3 regions of the Pseudomonas oryzae genome follow, and region 3 is predicted to be linked to each of the others. Evidence: predicted binding sites of a transcription regulator. Region 3 holds the regulator's gene; each other region holds the start of a gene.
What was found. Region 3 encodes sigma-54, which starts transcription at its own class of promoters, with help from an activator protein. Its sites were predicted from a motif close to ANTGGCATNNANNTTGCTNT; they were not measured.
Positions count from the first base shown of each region.

Region 1: the regulator sigma-54 is predicted to act here: its motif matches at 5,875-5,894, upstream of glnK (P-II family nitrogen regulator).
Region 2: the regulator sigma-54 is predicted to act here: its motif matches at 1,945-1,964, upstream of BLT78_RS08675 (CmpA/NrtA family ABC transporter substrate-binding protein).

Region 1 covers NZ_LT629751.1:3,634,604-3,644,122, reverse strand. The annotation lists gene nhaA (Na+/H+ antiporter NhaA) at 1-1,292, opposite strand, end outside; gene rep (DNA helicase Rep) at 1,653-3,662, opposite strand; gene BLT78_RS16490 (YifB family Mg chelatase-like AAA ATPase) at 3,831-5,330, opposite strand; gene BLT78_RS16485 (accessory factor UbiK family protein) at 5,371-5,631, opposite strand; gene glnK (P-II family nitrogen regulator) at 6,092-6,430, shown strand; gene BLT78_RS16475 (ammonium transporter) at 6,477-7,793, shown strand; gene amt (ammonium transporter) at 7,871-9,121, shown strand; gene sutA (transcriptional regulator SutA) at 9,344-9,519, shown strand, end outside.
Region 2 covers NZ_LT629751.1:1,965,792-1,975,310, forward strand. The annotation lists gene BLT78_RS08665 (hypothetical protein) at 35-334, opposite strand; gene alaC (alanine transaminase) at 532-1,755, shown strand; gene BLT78_RS08675 (CmpA/NrtA family ABC transporter substrate-binding protein) at 2,104-3,474, shown strand; gene BLT78_RS08680 (ABC transporter permease) at 3,534-4,526, shown strand; gene BLT78_RS08685 (ABC transporter ATP-binding protein) at 4,537-5,331, shown strand; gene BLT78_RS08690 (cytochrome C) at 5,445-5,930, shown strand; gene BLT78_RS08695 (helix-turn-helix transcriptional regulator) at 6,781-7,395, shown strand; gene BLT78_RS08700 (nitrate/nitrite transporter) at 7,851-9,062, shown strand; gene BLT78_RS08705 (bifunctional protein-serine/threonine kinase/phosphatase) at 9,181-9,519, shown strand, end outside.
Region 3 covers NZ_LT629751.1:92,268-101,786, reverse strand. The annotation lists gene mlaE (lipid asymmetry maintenance ABC transporter permease subunit MlaE) at 1-777, opposite strand, end outside; gene BLT78_RS00510 (ATP-binding cassette domain-containing protein) at 777-1,586, opposite strand; gene BLT78_RS00505 (KpsF/GutQ family sugar-phosphate isomerase) at 1,792-2,766, shown strand; gene BLT78_RS00500 (KdsC family phosphatase) at 2,766-3,290, shown strand; gene lptC (LPS export ABC transporter periplasmic protein LptC) at 3,301-3,870, shown strand; gene lptA (lipopolysaccharide transport periplasmic protein LptA) at 3,857-4,402, shown strand; gene lptB (LPS export ABC transporter ATP-binding protein) at 4,399-5,124, shown strand; gene BLT78_RS00480 (RNA polymerase factor sigma-54) at 5,335-6,825, shown strand; gene hpf (ribosome hibernation-promoting factor, HPF/YfiA family) at 6,898-7,206, shown strand; gene ptsN (PTS IIA-like nitrogen regulatory protein PtsN) at 7,217-7,681, shown strand; gene rapZ (RNase adapter RapZ) at 7,685-8,542, shown strand; gene BLT78_RS00460 (HPr family phosphocarrier protein) at 8,560-8,832, shown strand; gene pmbA (metalloprotease PmbA) at 8,982-9,519, opposite strand, start outside.

The sequences.
Region 1 (9,519 bases), 1.1 Mb from region 3:
GCCAGCGCCGAGGCGAGCAGCACGCCCAGTTTGGCGGCGCCGAGCAGGCTGGCGTCGGCGAAGGCCAGGGTGGCGATGAAGATCGACATGGTGAAGCCGATGCCGGCCAGGCAGCCGATCAGCCACATCCACGACCAGTTCATCCCGGCGGGCAGACGGCACCAGCCGAGGCGCACCAGCAGCCAGCTGGACAGCAGGATGCCGAGCGGCTTGCCGAGCACCAGGCCGAGGGCGACGCCGAGCATCACGCTGGTGGTGCCGCCGGCGGCGAGGTCGACGCCGTCCAGGCTCACCCCGGCGTTGGCGAGGGCGAACAGCGGCATCACGCCGTAGGCCACCCAGGGGTGCAGGGCCATCTGCACGCGTACCACCGGCGGCAGCAGTTCGCGCTGGGCGCGACGCAGGCGCTTGACCGGCTGCAGCAGCTGGTGGGCATCCCCGCCGCCGTTGCCGGCGCGTTCGGCGAACTCCTGCAGGGCGTGGCTGGCGCTGTCCAGCGGGGCGACGCCGCGCGCCGGCAGGACCGGGGTCAGCAGGCCGAGTACCACGCCGGCCAGGGTCGGGTGCGCGCCGGTCTTGAGCAGGCCGAACCACAGCAGGGCGCCGGGCAGCACGTAGGCCCAGGCCGAACCGATGCCGATGGCCTGGAAGCCGAGGACCAGCAGCAGGCCGACGCCGGCGATCAGGAAGCCGGTGGCATCGAGACCGCCGGAGTAGAACAGGGCGATGATCAGCACGGCGATGATGTCGTCGATGATCGCCAGGGCGAGCAGGAAGATGCGCACACAGCCGGGGATCGACTTGCCGAGCAGCGCCAGCACGCCGATGGCGAAGGCGATGTCGGTGGCGGTCGGCACGGCCCAGCCCGAGCGCAGCTCCGCGCTGCCGCTGACGGCCAGGTAGGCCAGCGCCGGCACCGCCACGCCGCCCAGCGCGGCACCCAGCGGCAGGGCCGCCTGGCGCAGGTTGGCCAGGGCGCCGTCGTGGATCTCGCGGCGGATCTCCATGCCGACGACCAGGAAGAACACCGTCATCAGCGCGTCGTTGATCCAGAAATGCAGCGAGTGGGAGATGCTGAAGTCGCCCAGGCTGAAGCCCAGCGGCAGGTGCCAGAGGTGCTCATAGCTCTCGGCGGCGGGTGAGTTGGCCCAGATCAGGGCGACGGCGGCGGCCAGCAGCAGGACGATGCCGCTGACGGCTTCGATGTGCAGGAAGTGCTCGAGGGCGTCGAAGGCCTTGTCGGCGATGCGCTGCGCAGCCGGCAGCGCCTTGCGGGAAGGAGTCGGGGTCATGGTCGCTCATGCTCTGCGGCTGTGTGGCGGCCCGACCAACACAAGAAACCTGTCCGCCTGCACGCTGCAGTGCGGACACCCGTTTTTCACCCTACACAGCCTGGAGGGAGATGACCAGTCCCCCATGGTCTGGCGGCGGCGGTGCGCTTTGCGGTTGCCGCCGGTTGCGGTTTATTGCGGTAATTGTCGGCAATATTGCGAGATCATGCGGTTGTTTGCGGGTTTTGTGCATGGCGCCGAGGGTGGCCGCCAGCGCCACCGCAGGCGCTCGTAAACACATCCTGTTACATAGCGGCGGCCGATGGCGAACCGGCGAGGAGCATGCCTGTCCGTTCCGGGCAGGCAGCGTGGGGGCGCCGCTCAGCGCTTGAGCAGCGCGCGGATATCCGCCAGCGCGTTGTTGCCGCGCGCCGCCTTGACTTCCACCGGGGCGTCCTCCTGGCCTTCCCACTGCAGATCCTCGGCCGGCAGCTCGTCGAGGAAGCGGCTCGGCGCGCAGTCGATCACCTCGCCGTATTGCTTGCGCTTGGCGGCGAAGGTGATGGCGAGGTTCTGCTTGGCGCGGGTGATGCCGACGTAGGCCAGGCGCCGTTCCTCCTCGACGGTGTCGGCCTCGATGCTGGAGCGGTGCGGGAGGATGTCCTCCTCCATGCCCATGATGAACACCGAGGGGAATTCCAGGCCCTTGGAGGCGTGCAGGGTCATCATCTGCACGCCCTCGGCGCCGTCCTCCTCCTCCTGCTGGCGCTCGAGCATGTCGCGCAGCACCAGCTTGGCGATGGCCTGCTCGATGGTCATGTCGCCGTCCTCGTCCTTCTCCAAGGTGTTCTTCAGCGCCTCGAGGAGGAACCAGACGTTGCTCATCCGGTACTCGGCGGCCTTGTCGGTGGAGCTGTTCTCGCGCAGCCAGTTCTCGTAGTCGATGTCGGTGATCATCTCGCGCAGCGCGGCGATCGGCTCCTCCTCGGCGCAGCGCTGGCGCAGGCGGTCCAGGTAGCGCTTGAAGCGGGCCAGGCGTTCGGTGAAGCGCTTGTCGAGGTGTTCGCCAAGACCGATCTCGTCGCAGGCGGCGTACATCGAGATGCCGCGCGCGGTGGCGTAGTTGCCGAGCTTCTCCAGGGTCGCCGAGCCGATCTCGCGGCGCGGCACGTTGATCACCCGCAGGAAGGCGTTGTCGTCGTCCGGATTGACCAGCAGGCGGAAGTAGCTCATCAGGTCCTTCACTTCCTGGCGGGCGAAGAAGCTGGTGCCGCCGGAGAGGCGGTAGGGGATCTGGTGGTGCTGCAGCTTCAGCTCCATCAGCTTGGCCTGGTAGTTGCCGCGGTAGAGGATGGCGAAGTCGCTGTACGGGCGCTGGGTGCGCAGGTGCTCGGTGAGGATCTCCATGGCGATGCGCTCGCACTCGGCCTCCTCGTTCTTGCAGCGGATCACGCGGATCTCGTCGCCATGGCCCATCTCGCTCCATAGCTGCTTCTCGAACACGTGCGGGTTGTTGGCGATCAGCACGTTGGCGCATTTCAGGATGCGGCTGGTCGAGCGGTAGTTCTGCTCGAGCATCACCACCTTGAGGCTGGGAAAGTCCTCCTTGAGCTGCATCAGGTTCTCGGGCCGCGCGCCGCGCCAGGCGTAGATCGACTGGTCGTCGTCGCCGACCACGGTGAACTGCGCGCGCTCGGCGACCAGCAGCTTGACCAGCAGGTACTGGCTGGCGTTGGTGTCCTGGTATTCGTCGACCAGCATGTAGCGCACCCGGTTGCGCCACTTCTGCAGCACCTCGGGGTGCTCCTGGAACAGCTTGACCGGCAGCAGGATCAGGTCGTCGAAGTCGACCGCGTTGTAGGCGCGGAGGGTGCGCTGGTAGTGCAGGTAGACGATCGCCGCGGTCTGCTCGCGCGGGTTGCGCGCCTTCTCCAGCGCTTCTTCGGGGAGGATCAGGTCGTTCTTCCAGGCGCCGATCAGGTTCTTGATCTCGTCGACGCCGTCGTCGCCCTGGTATTCCTTCTGCATGATGTCGGCGAGCAGCGCCTTGACGTCGCTCTCGTCGAAGATCGAGAAGCCCGGCTTGTAGCCGAGGTGGGCGTGTTCCTTGCGGATGATGTTGAGGCCGAGGTTGTGGAAGGTCGATACGGTCAGTCCGGCGCCCTCGCGGCCGCGCAGCAGGTGGCCGACGCGCTCCTTCATCTCGCGCGCCGCCTTGTTGGTGAAGGTCACCGCGACTATGTGACGGGCGGCGATGCCGCACTGCTGGATCAGGTAGGCGATCTTGCGGGTGATCACGCTGGTCTTGCCGGAGCCGGCGCCGGCCAGCACCAGCAGCGGGCCGCTGATGTAGTTGACGGCTTCCTGCTGGCGGGGGTTGAGTCGGGACATGCGGGCAGGGGTGTCTGGCTACGAGAGGGAGGGCGGCATTCTAGCAGGCCGCCCCGGCGCGGGCAGGGGCGAGCGACCGAGGGGCGAGCGCGGGGTGGACGGCTCGCGCGGCGCGTTTCCAGGGCAACGGTTTTCGATGGTGGGAAATGCCTTCGGCCGTTTCCCAGCCTACGCCGGGCCCTCGCTCGGGACCCGGTACTGCAGCGCCTCGGCCAGCTGGACGCGCTCGATCCGCGCCTCTCCCTCCAGGTCGGCGAGGGTGCGTGCCACCTTGAGTACCCGGTGCAGGGCGCGCAGCGACAGGCGCAGGCGCTCGCCCGCGGCTTCCAGCCACAGGCGGTCGGCCTCGGCCAGGGCGCAGTGGGCCAGCAGGCCGGGCAGGTCGAGGTGGGCGTTGGCGCAGCCCTGACGCGCCAGTTGCAGCGCGTGGGCGGCGGCCACCTGGCGCGCCAGCGCAGCGCTGTCCGGCCCTGCGGTGGCGGCGTGCAGGCGGGTCGGCTCGCGGCGCACCGCGAGGTGCAGGTCGATGCGGTCGAGCAACGGGCCGGACAGCCGCGCGCGGTAGCGCTGCACCTGCTCCGGGGTGCAGCGGCAGCGCTGCTCGGCGTCGCCCAGATAGCCGCACGGACAGGGATTCATCGCCGCCACCAGCTGGAAGCGCGCCGGGAAGCGCAGCTTGTCCTGGGCGCGGGCGATGACGATCTCGCCGCTCTCCAGCGGCTGGCGCAGCACGTCGAGCACGTGGCGGGGGAATTCCGGCAGCTCGTCGAGGAACAGCACGCCGTGGTGCGCCAGGCTGATCTCGCCCGGCCTGGGACGGCTGCCGCCGCCGACCAGCGCCGGGCCGGAGGCGCTGTGGTGCGGCTGGCGGAACGGCCGCTGCGGCCAGCCGCTGAGCGGCGCGAGGCCGGCCACCGAGTGGATGGCGGCGACCTCCAGGGCTTCCTGCTCGCTCAGCGGCGGCAACAAGCCGGGCAGGCGGCTGGCCAGCAGGGTCTTGCCGGTGCCCGGCGCGCCGCTGAACAGCAGGTTGTGGTGGCCGGCGGCGGCGACCAGCAGGGCGCGCTTGGCGGCCAGCTGGCCCTGCACCTCGGCGATATCGCCCGGACTGGTCGCTGGGGCCGGTTGTCCCGTCGTGGTCCAGGGCGCCAGCGGGGTATGCCCGGCGAGATGGGCGGCCACCTCCAGCAGATGCTCGGCAACGTACAGCGTCAGCCCCGAAACCAGCGCGGCCTCCTCGGCGTTGCCGCGCGGCACCAGCAGCGCGCGGCCCGCGGCGCGCGCGGCCAGGGCGGCGGGCAATACGCCGCGGAGCGGGCGCAGGGCGCCGGACAGCGCCAGCTCGCCGAGGCATTCGATGCCTTCCAGGCTGGCGGCGGGCAGCTGGCCGCTGGCGGCGAGGATGCCCAGGGCGATGGCCAGGTCGAAGCGCCCGCCGTCCTTGGGCAGGTCGGCGGGGGCCAGGTTGAGGGTGATGCGCCTGCTGGGAAACTCGAAGCCGCAGCTCTGGATCGCGCTGCGCACGCGGTCCTTGCTCTCGCGCACGGCGGTTTCCGGCAGGCCGACCAGGGTCAGCGAGGGCAGGCCGTTGGCGAGGTGCGCCTCGACGCTGACCGCCGGGGCGTCGATGCCGAGCTGGGCGCGGCTGTGGACGATGGCGAGGGACATGATCGCTCCTTGATCAGGTGTCCCGCGAAGACGCGGCTCCCTATTGGTGCGGCGGCTCCAGACGGGCTTCCAGTTCGGCTACGCGTGCCTCGAGCGCTTCCAGGCGGGCACGGGTACGCGCCAGCACCGCCATCTGCGCGTCGAACTCGTCGCGGCCGACCAGATCCAGCTTGCTGAAGGCGCTCGACAGCAGGGCCTTGAACTGGGCTTCCAGTTCGCCATGCGGCAACGGCGAGTCGGCGCCGAACAGGCGGCTGGCCTGACTGGCGAACAGGTCGAGTACGGCTTTGGGCGGCAGCATGGCGGTATTCCAGCAAAAGAAGGCGCCAGTCTAGCAAACAACCCGACCGATCCGCGCCTGGCGCGCGTTGGCGGAATTCGTGCCCGGAATTGGTGCGTTTGCGATCGACGCCGGCCCGTCGTTGCACTCCGATTGCGCGAAAGATCGCCGTCAATGCTCTTTAATGGTGCATAAAGGGCGCGTAAATGGCGGCGAAAACCGGTGAAATGGCGTAACTCCATGAAAAACAAGCAAATGCGAAGAGTTGGCAAGAAACCTGCAGCGGGCTGCTCAGCCGGTGCTCGTGTGTCACCGCCGCGGGCCAGGCGGAGCGGGGGACGGCTCCGCTACCAGTTGCCGGCCGACGTTGAATCCAGCCTGCGCAGTGTCTGTCACCTGTTACAAACGCCGGACTCTGCGCTTAGACTTGTCATGGGTTCGTTGTTCCTGGGGCAAGTCCACCATTACGGGAGAAACTTTCATGAAGCTAGTCACCGCCATCATCAAGCCGTTCAAGCTCGACGACGTGCGCGAATCGCTGTCGGAAATCGGCGTGCAGGGCATCACCGTCACCGAGGTCAAGGGCTTCGGCCGTCAGAAGGGCCACACCGAGCTGTATCGCGGTGCGGAATACGTGGTCGATTTTCTGCCGAAGGTGAAGATCGACGTGGCGATCGCCGACGACCAGCTGGATGCGGTCATCGACGCCATCACCAAGGCCGCCAACACCGGCAAGATCGGCGACGGCAAGATCTTCGTGGTCAACCTCGAGCAGGCCATCCGCATCCGTACCGGCGAGACCGGCACCGACGCGGTCTGAGCCGAAACAACTTACTCCAACGAACCCCCCGCCCCAGGAGTAACACATGACTCTGCGCAAGCTCGCAGGGCTCGGAGCCCTATTGTCCCTCGTTACCCCCAGCCTGGCTCTGGCCGACGAGGTCGTCCTGAACAGCGGTGACACCGCCTGGATGATGACCGCCAGCGCGCTGGTGCTGTTCATGACCGTGCCCGGCCTGGCGCTGTTCTACGCCGGCATGGTGCGTTCCAAGAACGTCCTGTCGGTGATGATGCAGTGCTTCGCCATCACCGGCCTGATCAGCGTACTGTGGGTCATCTACGGCTACAGCCTGGCCTTCGACACCGCCGGCATGGAGCAGGGCGTCGTCAACTTCAATTCCTTCGTCGGCGGCCTGTCCAAGGCCTTCCTCGCCGGCCTGGGGACCGACAGCCTGATCGGTGCCTTCCCGGAAAGCGTGTTCATCTTCTTCCAGATGACCTTCGCCATCATCACCCCGGCGCTGATCGTCGGCGCCTTCGCCGAGCGCATGAAGTTCTCCGCCATGCTGATCTTCACCGCCGTGTGGTTCACCCTGGTCTACGCGCCGATCGCCCACATGGTCTGGGCCGGCGACGGCGGCCTGATGTGGGACTGGGGCGTGCTCGACTTCGCCGGCGGCACCGTGGTGCACATCAACGCCGGTATCGCCGGTCTGGTGGCCTGCCTGGTGATCGGCAAGCGCAAGGGCTATCCGACCACCCACATGGCGCCGCACAACCTCGGCTACACCCTGATGGGCGCGGCCATGCTGTGGGTCGGCTGGTTCGGCTTCAACGCCGGCTCGGCGATCGCCGCCAACGGCACCGCCGGCATGGCCATGCTGGTGACCCAGATCGCCACCGCCGCCGCCGCGCTGGGCTGGATGTTCGCCGAGTGGATCACCCACGGCAAACCGAGCGCTCTGGGCATCGCTTCCGGCGTGGTCGCCGGCCTGGTGGCCATCACCCCGGCTGCCGGCACCGCCGGCCCGATGGGCGCCCTGGCGATCGGCCTGGCCTCCGGCGTGATCTGCTTCTTCACCGCCACCAGCCTCAAGCGCAAGCTGGGCTACGACGACTCGCTGGACGCCTTCGGCGTGCACGGCGTCGGCGGCATCGTCGGCGCCATCCTCACCGGTGCCTTCGCCGCGCCGGCCCTGGGCGGCTTCGGCAGCGTGGAAGACATCGGCGCCCAGCTGTTCACCCAGTTCAAGGGCGTGGCCTTCACCGTGGTCTACACCGGCATCGTCACCTTCGTGATCCTCAAGGTGCTGGACCTGGTCATGGGCCTGCGCGTCAGCGAGGAAGCCGAGAGCAGCGGCCTGGATCTCGCCGAGCACAACGAGCGCGGCTACAACCTCTGAACCCCTGATGATGGACACGGCGGGCGCCTTCGGGCGCCCGTCACAGGCGCCTGTGCGCCCCGAGAAAAGGTTTCGCCATGGAAAACGAACTGATTCCCCTGCAATACGCCCTCGACACCTTCTATCTGGTGATCTGCGGCGCCTTGGTGATGTGGATGGCGGCCGGTTTCGCCATGCTCGAGTCCGGCCTGGTACGGGCCAAGAACACCACCGAGATCCTCACCAAGAACGTCACCCTGTACGCGGTGGCCTGCGTGATGTACATGCTGGTCGGCTACCACATCATGTACTCCAGCCCGGAGGGCGGCATCCTGCCGAGCCTGGGCTTCCTGATCGGTGCCGAGCACGCGGTCGACGTGGTCGCCGCCGGCGGCGAGGATGCGCCGGGCTACTCCAAGCGCGCCGACTTCTTCTTCCAGGTGGTGTTCGTCGCCACCGCCATGTCGATCGTCTCCGGTGCGGTGGCCGAGCGCATGAAGCTGTGGGCCTTCCTCGCCTTCGCGGTGGTGATGACCGGCTTCATCTATCCGGTGCAGGGCTACTGGAAGTGGGGCTCCGGCTTCCTCAACCAGGCCGGCTTCCTCGACTTCGCCGGTTCCGGCGTGGTGCACCTGTGCGGTGCCGCCGCCGCCCTGGCCGGAGTGCTGCTGCTCGGCGCGCGCCGCGGCAAGTACGGCCCCGACGGCCAGGTCAACGCCATCCCCGGTTGCAACCTGCCGCTGGCCACGCTGGGCGCGCTGATCCTGTGGTTCGGCTGGTTCGGCTTCAACGGCGGTTCGCAGCTGGCCGTCAGCAGCATCGAGAACGCCAACGCCGTGGCGGCGGCCTTCCTGAACACCAACATGGCCGCCGCCGGTGGCCTGCTGGCCGCGCTGATCGCCGCCCGTCTGCTGTTCGGCAAGGCCGACCTGACCATGGCGCTCAACGGTGCCTTGGCCGGTCTGGTGGCGATCACCGCCGAGCCGGTGACCCCCTCGGTGCTGATGGCGGTGCTGATCGGCGCCGTCGGTGGCGTGCTGGCGGTGGGTGGCGTGCTGCTGCTCGACAAGCTGAAGATCGACGACCCGGTCGGCGCCATCGCCGTGCACGGCCTGGCCGGCACCTGGGGCCTGCTGGCCGTGCCGCTGACCAACGACAGCGGCAGCTTCGCCGCCCAGCTGCTCGGCATCGCCTGCATCTTCGGCTGGGTGTTCTGCGCCAGCCTGCTGCTGTGGGCCATCCTCAAGGCGGTGATGGGCCTGCGCGTGGACGCCGAGGACGAATACGCCGGCGTCGACATCGCCGAGTGCGGCATGGAGGCCTACCCGGAGTTCACTCGCAAGAGCTGATCCGGCCCCCTTTGCGGCCAGACGAAGGGCACCTGCGGGTGCCCTTTGTTTTTTCTGGCAGCGCGCTAGAATGCGCGCGAACGGCTCTGCAGCCCGGCTCGGGGCGGGGGTTGCCCACGGCGGCGACCCGGTGGAGTCCGGCCGAATTTGCACCGGCGGCGCGCGCAAGCGACGCTGTTGGGCTATATACAAAATGCTTTTGCAGCACCATGGGGTTTCATCATGAGCGAAGAAGATCTGGAACAAGACGAGCTGGAAGGCGCCGAGGAAGGCGAGGAAGAGCTGGGTGCCGCGCCGGACGACGACGGTGACGGCGACGACGAGGTGGCTGCCCCGGTAGCCAAGAAGTCGAAGAAGGAAGCCGAGCCGGAAGAGCTGCCCTCGATCGAGGCCAAGCA
Region 2 (9,519 bases), 1.9 Mb from region 3:
GCCCGTCCGGGTTCGACACCCGACACAGCGTCCCTCAGCCCAGGCCGAGAAACTTCAGCGTCGCCCGGTACAGCCTTTCCCCGCCGCACACCAGCAGGAGCACATCGCCCGTCTTCGCCGAGCCGAGAATGTTGGTCAGGTCGCGGACCAGGCGGAAGGGGTTGTCCAGCGTGGCCAGCTGGACGTCGGCCCCCTCCGGCAGCGCCCGGTCGGCGACCAGCCGGTCCGGGTTGCGGATCACCGTGATCCTGAGCTCCTTGCTGCCGAAGCGGGTATCGAGAAATTCGCTGCCGGGCGAAACCTGCGTCCCGGTCCTGAGACTGACTGCCTTCATGAGCTGCACCATGGCTAGGGAAAAACCAGTGGTGCAGCACTAACCGGGCCAGCTCCCACCGCCCGCCCTGACGACACAAAGCTATCTCTGCGCCGCTTGCAGGCGTCGGGCGGCTGGCGTATGTTCCTTCGCGCAGGCCAGCGCACTGGCCAACGTCGCTCGGACGGTTCCGGGCGCTTACGTACTCCGAGGAAATCATGGCCGAACACGGCAAGCGCCGCTTTGCGCGCATCGATCGTCTCCCCCCCTACGTCTTCAACATCACCGCCGAGCTGAAGATGGCCGCCCGCCGCCGTGGCGAGGACATCATCGACTTCAGCATGGGCAACCCCGACGGCGCCACCCCGCCGCACATCGTCGAGAAGCTGGTGCAGGTCGCCCAGCGCGACGACACCCACGGCTACTCGACCTCGCGCGGCATCCCGCGTCTGCGCCGCGCCATCTCGCGCTGGTACCAGGAACGCTATGAGGTCGAGATCGACCCGGACAGCGAAGCCATCGTCACCATCGGCTCCAAGGAAGGCCTGGCGCACCTGATGCTGGCCACCCTCGACCACGGCGACACCGTGCTGGTGCCCAACCCCAGCTACCCGATCCACATCTACGGTGCGGTGATCGCCGGCGCCCAGGTGCGTTCGGTGCCGCTGGTGCCCGGCGTCGACTTCTTCGCCGAGCTGGAGCGGGCGATCCGCGAGGCGATCCCCAAGCCGAAGATGATGATCATCGGCTTCCCCTCCAACCCCACCGCACAGTGCGTGGAGCTGGACTTCTTCGAGCGCGTGGTGGCGCTGGCCAAGCAGTACGACATCCTGGTGGTGCACGACCTGGCCTACGCCGACATCGTCTTCGACGGCTGGAAGGCGCCGTCGATCATGCAGGTGCCGGGCGCCAAGGACGTCGCCGTGGAATTCTTCACCCTGTCGAAGAGCTATAACATGGCCGGCTGGCGGATCGGCTTCATGGTCGGCAACCAGGAGCTGGTCAGCGCCCTGGCGCGGATCAAGAGCTACCACGACTACGGCACCTTCACCCCGCTGCAGGTGGCCGCCATCGCCGCGCTGGAAGGCGACCAGCAGTGCGTGCGCGACATCGCCGAGAAGTACCGCGAGCGCCGCGACGTGCTGGTCAAGGGCCTGCACGAGATCGGCTGGATGGTCGAGAAGCCCAAGGCGTCGATGTACATCTGGGCCAAGATCCCCGAAGCCTACGCCCAGCTCGGCTCGCTGGAGTTCGCCAAGAAGCTGCTCGCCGAGGCCAAGGTCTGCGTCTCGCCGGGCCTCGGTTTCGGCGATTACGGCGACGACTACGTGCGCTTCGCGCTGATCGAGAACCTCGACCGCACCCGCCAGGCGATCCGCGGCATCAAGGCGATGTTCCGCGCCGACGGCCTGCTCGAGGCCAAGCCCCGCAAGGAGCCCTGAAACTGACCATCGACGCCCGCCAAGCGGGCGTCGATGCCCCTTCCGGTGCGCCGCAAAAGCGCACCAACCTGCCCCATGCCGCCTCACCCCGCTCCATCACGGCCACCGCCCACCCCAAACACACCCCCAAGCCACTGATTTAGCAGAGCATTTTTCCTTTCCCCAGCACACCAAGCCTCGCGCCGAAAAACTGGCAAGCCCCTTGCAGAGGTAACCGCACATCCGTCTTCGGATCGCCAACGGCGGTGATCGGGACGAACTGACAAAGACGTCAAAAGCCAGCTGATCCCCACAGGATCGGCGCGCTTGCGACGTCTTTTTTCGTTTCTGACCTCAGGAAAAATCACCATGCACGATCGCCGTCGCTCCATCCAACGCACCCTGGCCAGGCTGACCTGCGCCGCCGGCCTGCTGCTCGGCAGCGCCACCGCCCTGGCCGCCGATCCGGAGAAGGAAGAACTCAAGCTCGGCTTCATCAAGCTCACCGACATGGCGCCGCTGGCCATCGCCTACGAGAAGGGCTTCTTCGAGGACGAGGGCCTGTACGTCACGCTCGAGGCCCAGGCCAACTGGAAGGTATTGCTCGACCGGGTGATCACCGGCGAGCTGGACGGCGCGCACATGCTGGCCGGTCAGCCGCTGGGCGCAACCATCGGTTTCGGCACCAAGGCCGAGGTGGTCACCGCCTTCTCCATGGACCTCAACGGCAACGGCATCACCGTGTCCAACGCCGTGTGGGAGGAAATGAAGAAGCACGTGCCGATGGCAGACGGCAAGCCGGTGCACCCGATCAAGGCCGACGCCCTCAAGCCGGTGATCGAGCAGTACAAGGCGCAGGGCAAGCCGTTCAACCTCGGCATGGTGTTCCCGGTCTCGACCCACAACTACGAGCTGCGCTACTGGCTGGCCGCCGGCGGCATCAATCCCGGCTACTACGCCCCGGCCCAGGGCGACATCACCGGCACCCTGAGCGCCGACGCCCTGCTCTCGGTCACCCCGCCGCCGCAGATGCCGGCGACCCTGGAGGCCGGCACCATCCATGGCTACAGCGTCGGCGAGCCGTGGAACCAGCAGGCGGTATTCAAGGGCATCGGCGTGCCGGTGATCACCGACTACGAGATCTGGAAGAACAACCCGGAGAAGGTGCTCGGCGTGTCCAAGGCCTGGGCCGAGGCCAACCCGGAGACCCACAAGCGCCTGGTCAAGGCGCTGATCCGCGCCGCCATGTGGCTGGACGCGGACAACAACGCCAACCGCGCCGAAGCCGTGCAGATCCTCGCTCGCCCCGAATACGTCGGCGCCGACGCCAAGGTGATCGCCAACTCGATGACCGGCACCTTCGAGTACGAGAAAGGCGACAAGCGCGAGGTCCCGGACTTCAACGTGTTCTTCCGCCACCACGCCACCTACCCCTTCTACTCCGACGCCATCTGGTACCTGACCCAGATGCGCCGCTGGGGCCAGATCGCCGAGACCCAGCCGGACAGCTGGTACTTCGAGACCGCCAAGCAGGTCTACAAGCCGCAGACCTACCAGGCGGCCGCCGCCGAACTGGTCGCCGAGGGCAAGGCCAAGGCCTCCGACTTCCCGCCGGCCGATGAGGAAGGCTTCCGCGCGCCGAGCAGCGACTTCATCGACGGCCTCACCTACGACGGGCGCAAGCCGAACGCCTACATCGAGCAGTTCAAGATCGGTCTGAAGAAAGACTCCTCCCTGTGACGTCACTGCCGCCCCGGGAGCCGGCCACGCCGGCTCCCCTCAGCCCCGAGGACCAGACGATGAGCAATCCCGCCGTCGCCAAGCCGATCCAGGACACCATCAAGTCCGCCCGCAAGACCGCCGTAGTGCAACGCTGGACGCCCATCCTGCTGCTGCCCGCCGCCGGCATCCTGGCCTTCCTGCTGTTCTGGCAGGTCGTCGCCGGCAGCATCGACACCAGTCTGGGCAAGTTCCCCGGCCCGACCCAGGTGGTCGGCCAGTTCTCCAGCCTGGTGCAGGAGCATGTCTCCGAACAACGCAAGGCAGACGAGTTCCACGCCCGCCAGGAAGCGCGCAACGCCGAGCGCCTGGCCAGGGACCCCGACGCCAAGGTCGTCGTGCGCCCGTACACCGGCAAACCGACCTTCTTCAAGCAGATCCTCACCAGCCTGTACACGGTGCTGACCGGCTTCGCCATCGCCTCGCTGCTGGCCATCCCGCTGGGCATCGTCTGCGGCCTGAGCAAGCCGATCTACAGCGCCGTCAACCCGCTGATCCAGGTGTTCAAGCCGGTCTCGCCGCTGGCCTGGCTGCCGCTGGTGACCATGGTGGTCAGTGCCGTCTATACCAGCGCCGATCCGCTGCTGGCCAAGTCCTTCGTCACCTCGGCCTTCACCGTGGCGCTGTGCTGCCTGTGGCCGACGGTGATCAACACCACGGTCGGCGTCGCCAACCTCGACAAGGACCTGCTCAACGTCAGCCGCGTGCTCAGCCTGTCGCCGCTCGAGCACGTGCGCCGCATCGTGCTGCCGGCCGCCATCCCGATGATCTTCACCGGCCTGCGCCTGTCGCTGGCCACCGGCTGGATGGTGCTGATCGCCGCCGAGATGCTGGCGCAGAACCCGGGCCTCGGCAAATTCATCTGGGACGAGTTCCAGAACGGCAGCTCCAACTCCCTCGGCCGCATCATGGTCGCCGTGATCGTCATCGGCCTGATCGGCTTCGTCCTCGACCGTCTCATGCTCGGCCTGCAGCGCCGCGTCAGCTGGGACAAGAACGCCGACCTGCGCTAAGGAGATCGCCATGAAGAATGCACACCTCGAACTGAGCGGCGTCGGCATCAGCTTCCCCACCGACAAGGGCCTGTTCTGTGCCCTGCAGAGCGTCAACCTGAAGATCGCCAGGGGCGAGTTCGTCTCGCTGATCGGTCACTCCGGCTGCGGCAAGTCCACCGTGCTCAACATCGTCGCCGGCCTCTACCAAGCCAGCACCGGCGGGGTGATCCTCGACGGCAAGGAGGTCAACGCTCCCGGCCCCGAACGTGCGGTGGTGTTCCAGAACCACAGCCTGCTGCCCTGGCTGACCTGCTACCAGAACATCGAGCTGGCCGTGCAGCAGGTGTTCAAGGGCCGGAAGGGCAAGGCCGAGATGCGCGAGTGGATCGAGCACAACCTCGCCCTGGTGCACATGACCCACGCCCGCGACAAGCGCCCAAGCGAGATCTCCGGTGGCATGAAGCAGCGCATCGGCATCGGCCGCGCGCTGGCCATGCAGCCCAAGGTGCTGCTGATGGACGAGCCGTTCGGCGCCCTCGACGCCCTCACCCGCGCCCACCTGCAGGACTCGCTGATGGAGATCCACGCCGAACTGGGCAACACGGTGATCATGATCACCCACGACGTCGACGAGGCGGTGCTGCTCTCCGACCGCATCGTGATGATGAGCAACGGCCCGGCGGCCACCGTCGGCGACATCCTCGACGTCCGCCTCGCCCGCCCGCGCGATCGCATGGCCCTGGCCCACGATCCGCGCTACCACGAGTACCGCGCCGCGGTGCTGGAGTTCCTCTACCAGCGCCAGCGCCGGCCGGCGGCCTGACCTGCACACGGCACCCGGTCGATGGCCATCCATCGCCCGGGCACTGCCGGGGCAGCGAACTGCGCTGGCCATGCGCTATACCTGTTGCGGACAGTCCATGACAGGAGAAGGCCATGCGGCCGCTGCGAACCCTGCTCCCTGCCGCCCTGCTGGCGGCAACGCCCCTCATTCCCCAAGCCCAGGCAGATGAACAACTGATCGAGCGCGGCCGCTATCTGGTGCAGATTTCCGGCTGCAACGACTGTCACACCTCCGGCTACCTGATGGCCCCGGACAAGGTCCCGGAAAGCGACTGGCTGAAGGGCGACAGCCTCGGCTGGTACGGCCCCTGGGGCACCACCTACCCCAGCAACCTGCGTCTGGTGCTGCCCAGGCTCAGCGAGAGCGACTGGCTGACCCTGGCGAAGAACGCCAACTACCGCCCACCGATGCCCAACCAGACCCTGCAGCGCATGACCGACGACGACCTGCGCGCCATCTACCAGCTGGTCAAGCACCTCGGCCCGGCCGGCCAACCGGCGCCCATGGCATTGCCCCCCGGCGACATGCCCGAAGGGCCGGTGGTGATGTTCCCCATGCCGCGAGCCGATAGGAAATAGGTTTGCCGCACTTTCCGAGCCAGGGCGGCCCTGGTTTGCGGGAAACGTAAATCCGCGCCTTGCGGCTAAACGCGTTGCGATAGTGCTGCGGGTGACGAGAGCCCTGCGAAGACCGCCCCTGTCGCCGGCTACAACCAGCAGCTGCCGACACACGGCTCCTCTTCAGCCCGCGATACACCTGAGGGGCATGGCATCCGACAGTTAACGGAAGTCATCATGAGCAGCACCGTACCCTGCTAAATAGCAGGGTACGGTGCATCAGCCGAATTCAATAACATGCGCTCGGTTGCGCATGCACCAAGAACCCGCAATACGGGCATGGACTTACATTGGGGCAATGCTACCACCTACCAAGTACACGAGCGTGCTTGAGTTGGCAATCACAACAAGGCAATGGAAGAGGCCTATCACCATGTCAAAATCACCAAAGGACCAAAACCTTCAAAACAGCTCAGGCAGCCACCGGGGAATACTCAAGAGATGGCGCTGGGCATATCAGAAGATCCGCTCCATGGCCTGCAGCAAATCGACTGCTACCTGGCAGGCGACCCGTTATGCGATTTTCAGAGAGACTGGTCGCTTCTACAGCTCCCGAGGATGGATCAAGCTCTCCTGCTCCCGTGACTGACCGGTATGTCCTCCTCGCCGGACAACAGCAGCAATACGACCAGCGGAGCAATGCATACTAGCTGGCAGGACTTCTCGGACCTCACTGGGTCTCTCCAGCCGGGAGAGATGGATGTCACATTGACACCACGAATGCCAGCGCACAGAATGAAAAACTTTTTTAAAGCCTAGGAATAGCAACTCAATATCCGGCTGAGGAATTTAATTCAGCCCGAAAACCATCATGACCGGCACACTTGACCTCAATGAACTGAAGCGCCCGAATCTGCAAAAAGACATATCGAGGCTTGCTGATTTATTGCTGGACGCAGTGTTCATTGTCGATCTCAACGGCCGGATAACCTACGCAAGCGCCGCCTGCGCAAGCATCTTCGGCTACACGCCCGAGGAAATGGTCGGCAACGCCATGATCGATTTCGTGATCCCTGAGGACCGCGAAAAAACCATGGCCGAAGCCAGGATTGTCACAACCGGATGGCAGCGGATCGGGTTTGAAAACAGATATCGCCACAAGGACGGCCGCGTGGTGCATGTGATGTGGTCCGCGCGCCTGCTGGAGTCGGAACAGGTACGCATTGGAGTTGCCCGCGACGTTACCGATCTGAAGCAGGCACGGATGCTCAACCAGGGCCTGCTGCTCTCCTCGACACCATTGGCCCCGCACGAGCTCAAGGTCTTGGAGCTGCTCCTGACCGACGCGACAGAGAAACAGATCGCCCAGCGCTTGGGGCTGGCAGTTTCCACCACCCACTCGTACGTGACGAACATATTCCGGAAGTTCGGCGTACGCAGCCGGGCTGGCTTGATGAGCTTGTGGTTGAGCCACACTGTGGCCTGATTGCCCATCGAAAGACGCCCTTCTCACCTGCCCACAGAGGCCCGTCACATAGGCGCCCCATCGCAGAGCAGAAGCGCCTGCCACGCTCCATTTTGAATCACTCTCCACGCCAACAGCCGGCCGTCGAAGCCTGAATCAGCGCTCCAGCGACCTTGGCACAGCTCTTGCTGACACTATGTCATCGGCAGCCAACGGCGGCTGCTCCACCACGACAAAGGCGTCGCACCACCCAGCTCAGGCTGCGGTGATGCGACGCCTTTTTTGTTTGCCCCAACGCCCGGGGCCGAACGCCACGGCGCGATCCGCCCGACGTTCACGGTGTCCTGTCCCTGAGGTGGCTCTGCCACCAGCGCCCAGCCACAAGCCGAGCGCCTCCGGGCCGCGGATGGAGCAGCCAAGCCGCCCATCCGCGCCCGGTCTTTTTTTCGCGAACCTTGCCAAGAGGTGCCAACAAGATGAACACGAGTTTCTGGAAAGCCGGCCATACACCGACCCTGTTCGCCGCATTTCTCTATTTCGACCTGAGTTTCATGGTCTGGTACGTGCTCGGCCCGCTGGGCGTGCAGATCGCCGCCGACCTCGGCCTGACCACCCAGCAGCGGGCGATGATGGTCGCCACACCCATCCTCGCCGGCGCCGTGCTGCGCTTCCTGATGGGCCTGTTCGCCGACCGTACCTCGCCGAAGACCGCCGGCCTGGTCGGCCAGGTGATCGTCATCGCCGCCCTTGCCGTGGCCTGGACGCAGGGCGTGCACAGCTATGAGCAGGCCCTGCTGCTCGGCCTGTTCCTCGGCTTCGCCGGCGCCTCCTTCGCCGTCGCCCTGCCGCTGGCCTCGCAGTGGTATCCGCCGCAGCACCAGGGCAAGGCCATGGGCATCGCCGGCGCCGGCAACTCCGGCACCGTGCTGGCTGCGCTGTTCGCGCCGGGTCTGGCCAGCGCCTTCGGCTGGGGCAACGTGTTCGGCCTGGCGCTGATCCCGCTGGTGCTGACCCTGATCATCTTCGCCAGCGTAGCGAAGAACGCCCCCGAGCGCCCCCAGCCCAAGGCCGTCGGCGACTACCTGAAGGCACTGGGCGACCGTGACAGCTGGTGGTTCATGCTGTTCTACAGCGTCACCTTTGGCGGCTTCCTCGGCCTGGCCAGCACCCTGCCCGGCTACTTCCACGACCAGTACGGCTTCGACCCGGTCAAGGCCGGCTACTACACCGCCGCCTGCGTGTTCGCCGGCAGCCTGCTGCGCCCGCTCGGCGGCGCCCTGGCCGACCGTATCGGCGGCATCCGCACCCTACTGGTGATGTACACCGTGGCCTCGCTGTGCATCGCGGTGGTCGGCTTCAACCTGCCCAGTTCGACCGCCGCGCTGGCGCTGTTCGTGGTCGCCATGCTCAGCCTGGGCGCCGGTAACGGCGCGGTGTTCCAGCTGGTGCCGCAGCGCTTCCGCCAGACCATCGGCGTGATGACCGGGCTGATCGGCATGGCCGGCGGCATCGGCGGCTTCGCCCTGACCGCGGGCCTCGGCGCGGTCAAGCAGTCCACCGGCGACTATCAGCTCGGCCTGTGGCTGTTCGCCTCCCTCGGCGTGGTCGCCTGGATCGGCCTGCACAGCGTCAAGCTGCGCTGGCGCACCACCTGGGGTTCGGCCGCGGTGACCGCCGCGCGGGTCTAAGACTGTAGGATGCGCCTGCGCACCGGGACGCCCCTCTGGTGCGCACGGCGCACCCTACTGGCCGGCCCGCGTAGGGTGCGCCATGCGCACCGTGCCCCCAACCTGACAGGACTGTCCCATGCCCCTGCAGCTGACCATCGGCGAAGCCACCGCCACCGGCCCGCGGGCCGAGAACCAGGACGCCATCCGCGTGGTGACCCCGGCGCCGGCGCTGGCCGCCAGCAAGGGCCATCTGCTGGCGCTGGCCGACGGCGTCAGCCAGTGCGCCGACGGCGGCCTGGCGGCGCGCGCCACCCTGCAGGCGCTGGCGCTGGACTACTACGCCACCCCGGAAACCTGGCCGGTGGCGCAATCGCTGGACCGCCTGCTGGTGGCGCACAACCGCTGGCTGCACAGCGCCGGCAATGGCCAGCCGCTGCTCACCACCCTCACCGCGCTGGTGCTGCGCGGCCGGCGC
Region 3 (9,519 bases):
AGCGGTGAGAATGAAGTCGAGGCCGAGCACGGCCAGCGAGGCGTAGACGACGGTGCGGGTGGTGGCGCGGCTGATGCCCTCGGAGGTGGGCTCGCAGTCGTAGCCCTGGAACACCGCGATCCAGGTCACCACCACGGCGAACACCACGCTCTTGATGATGCCGTTGAGCACGTCGCCATGGAACTCGACGCTGCGCTGCATGTTGCCCCAGTAGGAGCCCTCGTAGACGCCCAGCCAGTCCACGGCGACCATCGCGCCGCCCCAGATGCCGACCACGGTGAAGATCGCCGAGAGCAGCGGCATGGAGATGAAGCCGGCCCACAGCCGCGGGGCGATGATGTACTTGAGCGGGTCGACGCCGATCATCTCCAGACTGGACAACTGCTCGGTGGACTTCATGTTGCCGATCTCCGCGGTCAGCGCCGAACCGGCGCGCCCGGCGAACAGCAGCGCGGTGACCACCGGCCCCAGCTCGCGCAGCAGGGTCAGCGCGACCATCTGGCCGACCGCCTCCTCGGAGGCGAAGTCGACCAGGATGTTGTAGCCCTGCAGGGCCAGCACCATGCCGATGAAGACGCCGGAGACGACGATGATCGCCAGCGACAGCACGCCGACCGCGTACAGCTGCTTGATCAGCAGCTGCAGAAAACTGCCGGCCCCATTGCGACCGAACAGGGCATGCACGAGAAACAGCGTCGAGCGTCCGAGCGCCTCGACCACGTCGAGCCCGGCGCGGCCGAGCAGGCGCACGCGCTCGAGGGGGGAAGTCCTGCGCATCAGGCGTCTCCCAGCAGGTCGCGGCGATAGTCGGCCGCGGGGAAGTGGAACGGCACCGGACCGTCGGCGATCCCCTGCATGAACTGGCGGATCCGTGGATTGTCGGACTCCATCAGCTCGGCCGGCGTGCCCTGACCGAGCACCTGGGTGTCGCCGACCACGTACAGGTAATCGGCGATGCTGGCGGTCTCCGCCAGATCGTGGGAAACCACGATGCTGGTCAGGCCGAGGGCATCGTTGAGCAGGCGGATCAGGCGCACCAGCACGCCCATGGCGATCGGGTCCTGGCCGACGAAGGGTTCGTCGTACATGAGGATCTGCGGATCGAGGGCGATCGCCCGCGCCAGCGCCACGCGGCGTTTCATGCCGCCGGACAGCTCATCGGGCATCAGCTCGATGGCGCCACGCAGGCCGACCGCCTGCAGCTTCATCAGCACGATGTCGCGGATCATCTCCTCCGGCAGGCTGGTGTGCACCCGCAGCGGGAAGGCGACGTTCTCGAACACGTCGAGGTCGGTGAACAGCGCGCCGCTCTGGAACAGCACGCCCATCTGCTTGCGCATGTCGAACAGCTCGCTGCGCGACAGCTCGGGCAGGTTCTGCCCGTTGACGATCACCTTGCCACTGGAGGGACGCAACTGGGCGCCGATCAGGCGCAGCAGGGTAGTCTTGCCGCAGCCGGAGGGACCCATGATGCCGGTCACCTTGCCACGCGGGATCGCCAGATCGACGTTATCGAAGATGGTGCGCGTGCCGCGCTTGAAAGTGACCCCTTTCAGCTCGACGGCATACGCGTTGTCGCTAGTCATCGGAACTCCTTGCAGGCCGGCCGTCCGTGCGGGTGCCGAGCGCAAGGCAGTCGCACTCCTGCAGCCGATGGCCGAATAGCCGCGCACTATAGCACCGCCGGCCGACCACTCCCAAGCATCGCGCCGACCATTCGAGCGCAGATGATGAGCCGTCGGCACTTTGTCGGTATACTCTGCTGCTTACTTCGTCCAGCCTGTCCAGTCCATGCCCCAGACTCCGTCCTTCCTCCAGTCCGCCCAGCGCACCATCCGCCTCGAGCTGGATGCGGTGAACGACCTGCTGACGCGCATCAACGGCGACTTCGTTCGCGCCTGCGAGCTGCTGCTGGCCTGCCAGGGCCGCGTGGTGGTGGTCGGCATGGGCAAGTCCGGCCACATCGGCCGCAAGATCGCCGCCACCCTGGCGAGCACCGGCACCACGGCGTTCTTCGTCCATCCGGCCGAGGCCAGCCACGGCGACATGGGCATGATCACCCGCGACGACGTGGTGCTGGCGCTGTCCAATTCCGGTTCGACCGCCGAGATCGTCACCCTGCTGCCGCTGATCAAGCGCCTGGGCATCACCCTGATCAGCATGACCGGCAACCCCGATTCGCCGCTGGCCAAGGCGGCCGCCGTCAACCTGGACGCCAGCGTGGCCCAGGAAGCCTGCCCGCTCAACCTGGCGCCGACCTCCTCGACCACCGTCTCGCTGGTGCTCGGCGACGCCCTGGCCATCGCCCTGCTCGAGGCACGCGGCTTCACCGCCGAGGACTTCGCCTTCTCCCACCCGGGGGGCGCACTGGGCAGACGCCTGCTGCTCAAGGTGGAGAACATCATGCACAGCGGCGACGGCCTGCCGCAGGTCCAGCGCGGCACGCCGCTGCGCGAGGCGCTGCTGGAGATGACCCGCAAGAGCCTGGGCATGACCGTGGTGCGCGACGCCGACGGCCGCCTGGCCGGCATCTTCACCGACGGCGACCTGCGCCGCGCCCTCGACCGTGGCGTCGACGTGCGCAGTGCGACCATCGACGAGCTGATGACCGCCGGCGGCAAGACCGCCCGCCCGGACATGCTCGCCGCCGAAGCGCTGAAGATCATGGAAGACAACCGCATCAGCGCGCTCGCGGTGGTCGACGCCGAGCACCGTGCCATCGGCGCGCTGAACATGCACGACCTGCTGCGCGCCGGAGTAATGTGATGAACGGTGACCTGCTGCAACGCGCCGGCGCGATCCGTCTGGCAATCTTCGACGTCGACGGCGTGCTGACCGACGGCAAACTGTACTTCCTGCCCGAGGGCGGCGAGTTCAAGACCTTCAACACCCTCGACGGCCACGGCATCAAGATGCTGATCGCCTCGGGCGTGCGCACCGCCATCATCAGCGGGCGCAGCGCCGCGGTGGTCGAGCGCCGGGCGAAGAACCTCGGCATCCACCATCTGATCCAGGGCCGCGAGGACAAACTGGTCGTGCTCGATGAACTGCTCACCGAACTGGGACTCTCATACGAGCAGGTCGCCTATCTGGGCGACGACCTGCCCGACCTGCCGGTGATCCGCCGGGTCGGCCTCGGCATGGCGGTCGCCAGCGCCGACGCCTTCGTGCGCCAGCACGCCGCCGGCGTGACCCAGGCGCGCGGCGGCGAAGGCGCCGCGCGCGAGTTCTGCGAGCTGATCATGCGCGCCCAGGGCACGCTGGAGGCGGCCCAGGCGGCCTACCTGTAACGGAACCCCGATGAACCGCACACTGCGCACCTTCTTCCCGTTCGCCCTTGCCGCCGCCCTGCTGGCGGCCATCGGCTACTGGAACATCCGCCCGGAAAGCTTCATGGAGCCGTCGGCCGCCACCGGTGGCGACAGCGCCATCGACTTCTTCGTGGAAAACGCCCGCAGCGTGCAGTTCCAGGCCGACGGCAAGCTGCACTACCGGATGACCGCGACGCGCCTCGAGCACCTGCGCAGCAGCGATACCACCCTGCTGAGCCAGCCCGACCTGCTGCTCTACCGCGGCAGCGACTATCCGTGGCACGTGCAGAGCGAGCGCGGCGAGGTGTCCCCCGGCGGCACCCAGGTCGAGCTGATCGATGCGGTGCGCGTCGAGCGCACCGACGCCAAGGGCCGCCCGACCATACTCACCACCAGCCGCCTCAGCGTGTTTCCCGAACGGGAATACGCCGAGACGGCCCAGCCCGTTCGCATCGAAGCCGCCAACGGCGTGACCAGCGCCACCGGCATGCAGGCCTATCTCAACGAAAGCCGGATGCTCCTGAAATCCAACGTGCGAGGACAGCATGAGGTTCGCTAACCCCCTTCCCCTCCTCTTCGGCCTGGGCATCCTGCTGGCCGGCGCCTCCGCCTGGGCCCTGCCCTCCGACCGCGAGCAACCGATCCGCGTGCAGGCCGACAGCGCCGAACTCGACGACGCCAAGGGCGTCGCCGTCTACCGCGGCGGCGTGGTGATCACCCAGGGCACCCTGAAGATCACCGGCGACACCGTGACCATCACCCAGGACAAGAATGGCGACATCGAGGTATTCACCTCGGTCGGCAAGCCGGCCTACTACGAACAGCAGCCGGCGACCGACAAGCCGGTGGTCAAGGCCTACGGCCTGACCATCCAGTACTTCGCGGTCAACGAGCGCATCGTGCTGATCGACCAGGCCAAGGTGGTGCAGGAAGGCAACACCTTCGAAGGCGAGAAGATCGTCTACGACACCCAGCGGCAGATCGTCAACGCCGGCCGCGCCACCGGCAGCAGCGTGACCACCCCGCGCCCGCGCATCGACATGGTGATCCAGCCGCGCAAGAAGGCCGAGCCGGAGCAGAACGCGCAATGAGTACGCTGATCGCCCAGCACCTGGCCAAGAGCTACAAGGGCCGCGCCGTGGTGCGCGACGTCAGTCTGTCGATCGACAGCGGCCAGATCGTCGGCCTGCTCGGCCCCAATGGCGCCGGCAAGACCACCTGCTTCTACATGATCGTCGGCCTGGTCCACGCCGATCAGGGCCGCGTGCTGATCGACGACCAGGACGTCACCCATCTGCCGATGCATGGCCGCGCACGCGCCGGCATCGGCTACCTGCCGCAGGAAGCCTCGATCTTCCGCAAGCTGACGGTGGCCGACAACATCATGGCGATCCTCGAGACGCGCAAGGACCTCGATCGCGCCGGGCGCCGCGAAGCCCTGGAAGGCCTGCTGCAGGAGTTCCACATCAGCCACATCCGCGACAATCTCGGCATGAGCCTGTCCGGCGGCGAACGGCGGCGCGTGGAGATCGCCCGCGCCCTGGCCAGCGACCCGAAGTTCATCCTGCTCGACGAGCCCTTCGCCGGCGTCGACCCGATCTCGGTGGGCGACATCAAGCAGATCATCCACCACCTGAAGAGTCGCGGCATCGGCGTGCTGATCACCGATCACAACGTGCGCGAAACCCTGGACATCTGCGAGACGGCCTACATCGTCAACGCCGGCCAGTTGATCGCCGAGGGCGACGCCGAGAGCATCCTCGCCAACCAGCTGGTGAAGGACGTCTACCTGGGTCAAGAGTTCCGCCTGTAAGTCCCTCCCACCGCTTCACGCATGAGCCGCACGCCCGCCGTACCGCGCGGGCGTCGCATATCCCTACCTGACTGCGGCTTTTCGCCTGCCTGTCAAGCCTAGGCAAACTGGCAAATATCGGGCATATAATTTGCTATCAGCGGCGCCCCGGCGCCCAGCAGTGGACAGCGCGCAGGCGCTGGCAGACCCCAAGGTGCCAACTCCCAAGCCATGAAACACTCGCTAGTCCTCAAGATGGGCCAGCAGCTGACGATGACCCCGCAGCTGCAACAAGCCATTCGTCTGCTCCAGCTGTCGACCCTCGACCTGCAGCAGGAAATCCAGGAAGCCCTCGACTCCAATCCGATGCTCGAGCGCCAGGAAGACGGCGATGATTTCGACAGCGGCGACCCGCTGGCCGAAGGCGACGCCACTCACGGTGCGGCGAGCCTGGAGGGCGGCAGCGTCAGCGTCGAACGCGACCCCGACAGCCTCGACGAAGGCCAGTGGGAAGAACGCATCCCCAGCGAGCTGCCGGTGGACACCGCCTGGGAGGACATCTACCAGACCAGTGCCAGCAGCCTGCCGAGCAGCGAGGACGACGAGTGGGACTTCACCGCGCGCACCTCCTCCGGTGAAAGCCTGCAGAGCCACCTGCTCTGGCAGCTCAACCTGACCCCGATGAGCGACAACGACCGGCTGATCGCCATGTCGATCATCGACGCCATCAACAACGACGGCTACCTCGAGGAAAGCCTCGAGGACATCCTCACCTCCCTCGATCCCGAGCTGGGCATCGAACTGGACGAGGTGGAGATGGTGCTGCACCGCGTGCAGCAGTTCGAGCCGCTGGGCATCGGCGCGCGCGACCTCAGCGAGTGCCTGCTGCTGCAGCTCAACCAGCTGCCGGCCACCACCCCCTGGCTCGACGAAGCGCGCCGCGTGGTGCGCGAATACCTCGACCTGCTCGGCAGTCGCGACTACAGCCAGCTGATGCGCCGCCTGCGGGTCAAGGAAGACGAACTGCGCCAGATAGCCGAGCTGATCCAGCGCCTCAATCCGCGTCCCGGCGCGCAGATCGAGGCCAGCGAAGCCGAGTACGTGGTGCCCGACGTGATCGTGCGCAAGGACAACGAGCGCTGGCTGGTCGAGCTCAATCCCGACGCCATGCCGCGCCTGCGCGTCAACCCGCACTACGCCGGCCTGGTGCGCCGCGCCGACTCCAGCGCCGACAACACCTACATGCGCAACCAGCTGCAGGAAGCGCGCTGGTTCATCAAGAGCCTGCTCAGCCGCAACGAGACGCTGATGAAGGTCGCCACCCAGATCGTCGAGCTGCAGCGCGGCTTCCTCGAATACGGCGAGGAGGCGATGAAACCGCTGGTACTGCACGACATCGCCGAGGCGGTGGGCATGCACGAGTCGACCATCTCGCGGGTCACCACGCAGAAGTACATGCATACCCCGCGCGGCATCTACGAACTCAAGTATTTCTTCTCCAGCCATGTCAGCACCGCCGAGGGTGGCGAATGCTCGTCGACGGCGATCCGCGCCATCATCAAGAAGCTGGTGGCCGCGGAAAATCCGAAAAAGCCGTTGAGTGACAGCAAGATCGCTGGTTTACTGGAAGAGCAGGGGATTCAGGTGGCCCGCCGGACAATTGCCAAGTACCGGGAATCCCTGGGCATTGCGCCATCGAGCGAGCGCAAGCGACTGGTGTAACGACTGATCGCGAACACAGTTATTCGATGACGGGGCAACCCGTCAGCAACGTGGGTAATAAGGAGAAGCGGTATGCAAGTCAATATCAGTGGCCAACACCTGGAAGTGACCGACACTCTGCGCAACTACGTGAACGAGAAGTTCGAGCGCCTGGCACGCCATTTCGACCGCATCACCAACGTTCAGGTGATCATGCAGGTGGAGAAACTGAAGCAGAAGATCGAAGCTACCCTGCACGTTGCCGGCGGCGAAGTGGTCGCCAACGCCGAGCACGAAGACATGTATGCAGCCATCGACCTCCTGGCTGACAAACTGGACCGTCAGCTGATCAAGCACAAGGAAAAGCAGATCGAGCGCGAACAGGGCGCCGCCGCCCGCTGATCATTTTCCGATGATTCGACTAGAGCATATCCTGACCCCCGGCCGTTCCCAGGTGAACGTGCCGGGAGGCAGCAAGAAACGCGTTCTGGAACAGATCGCCAACCTCGTAGCCCGGGATATTCCCGGGCTCGACGCACATGACATCTTCGAAAGCCTGGTGGCTCGCGAGAAGCTCGGCTCCACCGGCTTCGGCAACGGCATCGCCATTCCGCACTGCCGGCTGGCCGGCTGCTCGGTGCCGGTGAGCGCCCTGCTGCGTCTGGACGCCCCGGTGGACTTCGATGCCCTCGATGGCGCCCCGGTGGACCTGCTGTTCGTCCTGCTGGTGCCCGAAGCTGCCACCGAAGAGCACCTCGAGCTGCTGCGCCAGATCGCCGGCCTGCTCGACCGCGCCGACGTGCGCGAGCGCCTGCGCCAGGCCCGGGACGGCTTCGACCTGTACCAGGTGGTGCTCGACACCGTGGATGGCCGCTGAGTCATGCGTCTGGTCATTGTCAGCGGCCGCTCCGGGTCGGGGAAGAGTACCGCCCTGGCCGTGCTCGAGGACAACGGCTTCTACTGCATCGACAACCTGCCGGCCAGTCTGTTGCCGGACCTGGCCGAGCGCGCCCTGCTGCACACCGAGCTGTCGCAGCCGCAGGTTGCCGTGTCGATCGATGCGCGCAATCTGCCCAGCCAGCTCAAGCGCTTTCCCGAACTGCTGGAGCAGCTGCGCCAGCACAACATCCAGTGCGATGTGCTCTATCTGGATGCCGACAACGCCACCCTGCTCAAGCGCTTCTCGGAAACCCGTCGACGCCATCCGCTGACCAACGCGACCCGCTCGCTGGTCGAGGCGATCGACGACGAACACCAGCTGCTCGGTCCGATCGCCGATCTCGCCGATCTGAAGATCGATACCGCCAACCTCAACCTCTACCAGCTGCGCGACAGCATCAAGCTGCGCCTGCTGGAAAAGCCGGATGCCGGTACCGCCTTCCTGATCGAATCCTTCGGCTTCAAGCGCGGCATGCCGATCGACGCCGACCTGGTGTTCGACGTGCGCTGCCTGCCCAACCCCTACTGGAAGCCGGACCTGCGCGAACACAGCGGACTGGAGCAGCCGGTCCGCGACTACCTCGACGCCCAGACCGACGTCGAGGAAATGTACCAGGACATCGTCGCCTACCTCGGCAAGTGGCTGCCGCGCTTCGCCGCCAGCAACCGCGCCTATGTCACCGTGGCCATCGGCTGCACCGGTGGCCACCACCGCTCGGTGTACCTGGCCGAACGGCTGGGCACCGCGCTGCGCGACAGCCTGGGCAACGTGCAGATCCGCCACCGCGACCTCAAGTAAGGACCCCGATCCCCCCGATGCCAGCCTGCGACGTCACCATCATCAACAAGCTCGGCCTGCACGCCCGCGCCGCCGCCAAGTTCGTCGGCGTGGCCGGACGCTTTCCCTGTCAGGTGCGGGTCGGCCGCTCGGCCGACAGCCTGGTGGACGGCAAGAGCATCATGTCGGTGATGATGCTGGCCGCCGGCAAGGGCACCTCGATCCATCTGTGCACCGAGGGCGAACAGGATCACGAGGCCCTGCAGGCGCTGATCGAGTTGATCAACAACTACTTCGACGAAGGCGAGTAGCGCCTGCAGGCAAGTGCTGGCGCAGGGTAGACAAAGGCGCAGCCTTGTCTACCAGAGACCACGCAGCGGGCCGGGCGGTGGAAGATCGCGGCGCGAGTCTTCCACGGGGTGGCCATCCAACCTACGGGCGCCCCTGCCCCAGCGCGACCTCAGCTGCCGCCGACCATCATCCGCTCGATCAGCACCGAACCGGTGCGCACGTTGCCGCGCGCCTCCACGTCGGAGCCCACCGCGACTATGCCGCTGAACATGTCGCGCAGGTTGCCGGCGATGGTCACCTCCTGTACCGGGAACTGGATGATCCCGTTCTCCACCCAGAAGCCGGCAGCACCGCGCGAGTAGTCGCCGGTGACCAGGTTGAGCCCCTGCCCCATCAGCTCGGTGACCAGCAGGCCGCGATCCATGCGGCGGAGCAGCGCCGCCTGGTCCTCGCTGCCGTGGCTGACGAACAGGTTGTGCACGCCGCCGGCGTTGGCGGTGCTCGGCAGGCCCAGCTTGCGCCCGGAATAGGTGCCCAGCGCGTAGGACACCAATTTGCCGCCGTCGACGAAGGGCTTGGCGTAGGTCGCCAGGCCGTCGCCGTCGAAGCTGGCGCTGCCCATGCCGCGCGGCAGATGCGGCCGTTCGTCGAGGCTCAGCCACTCGGGGAACAGCGTCTGCCCCAGCGCCCCCTCGAGGAAGGAGGAC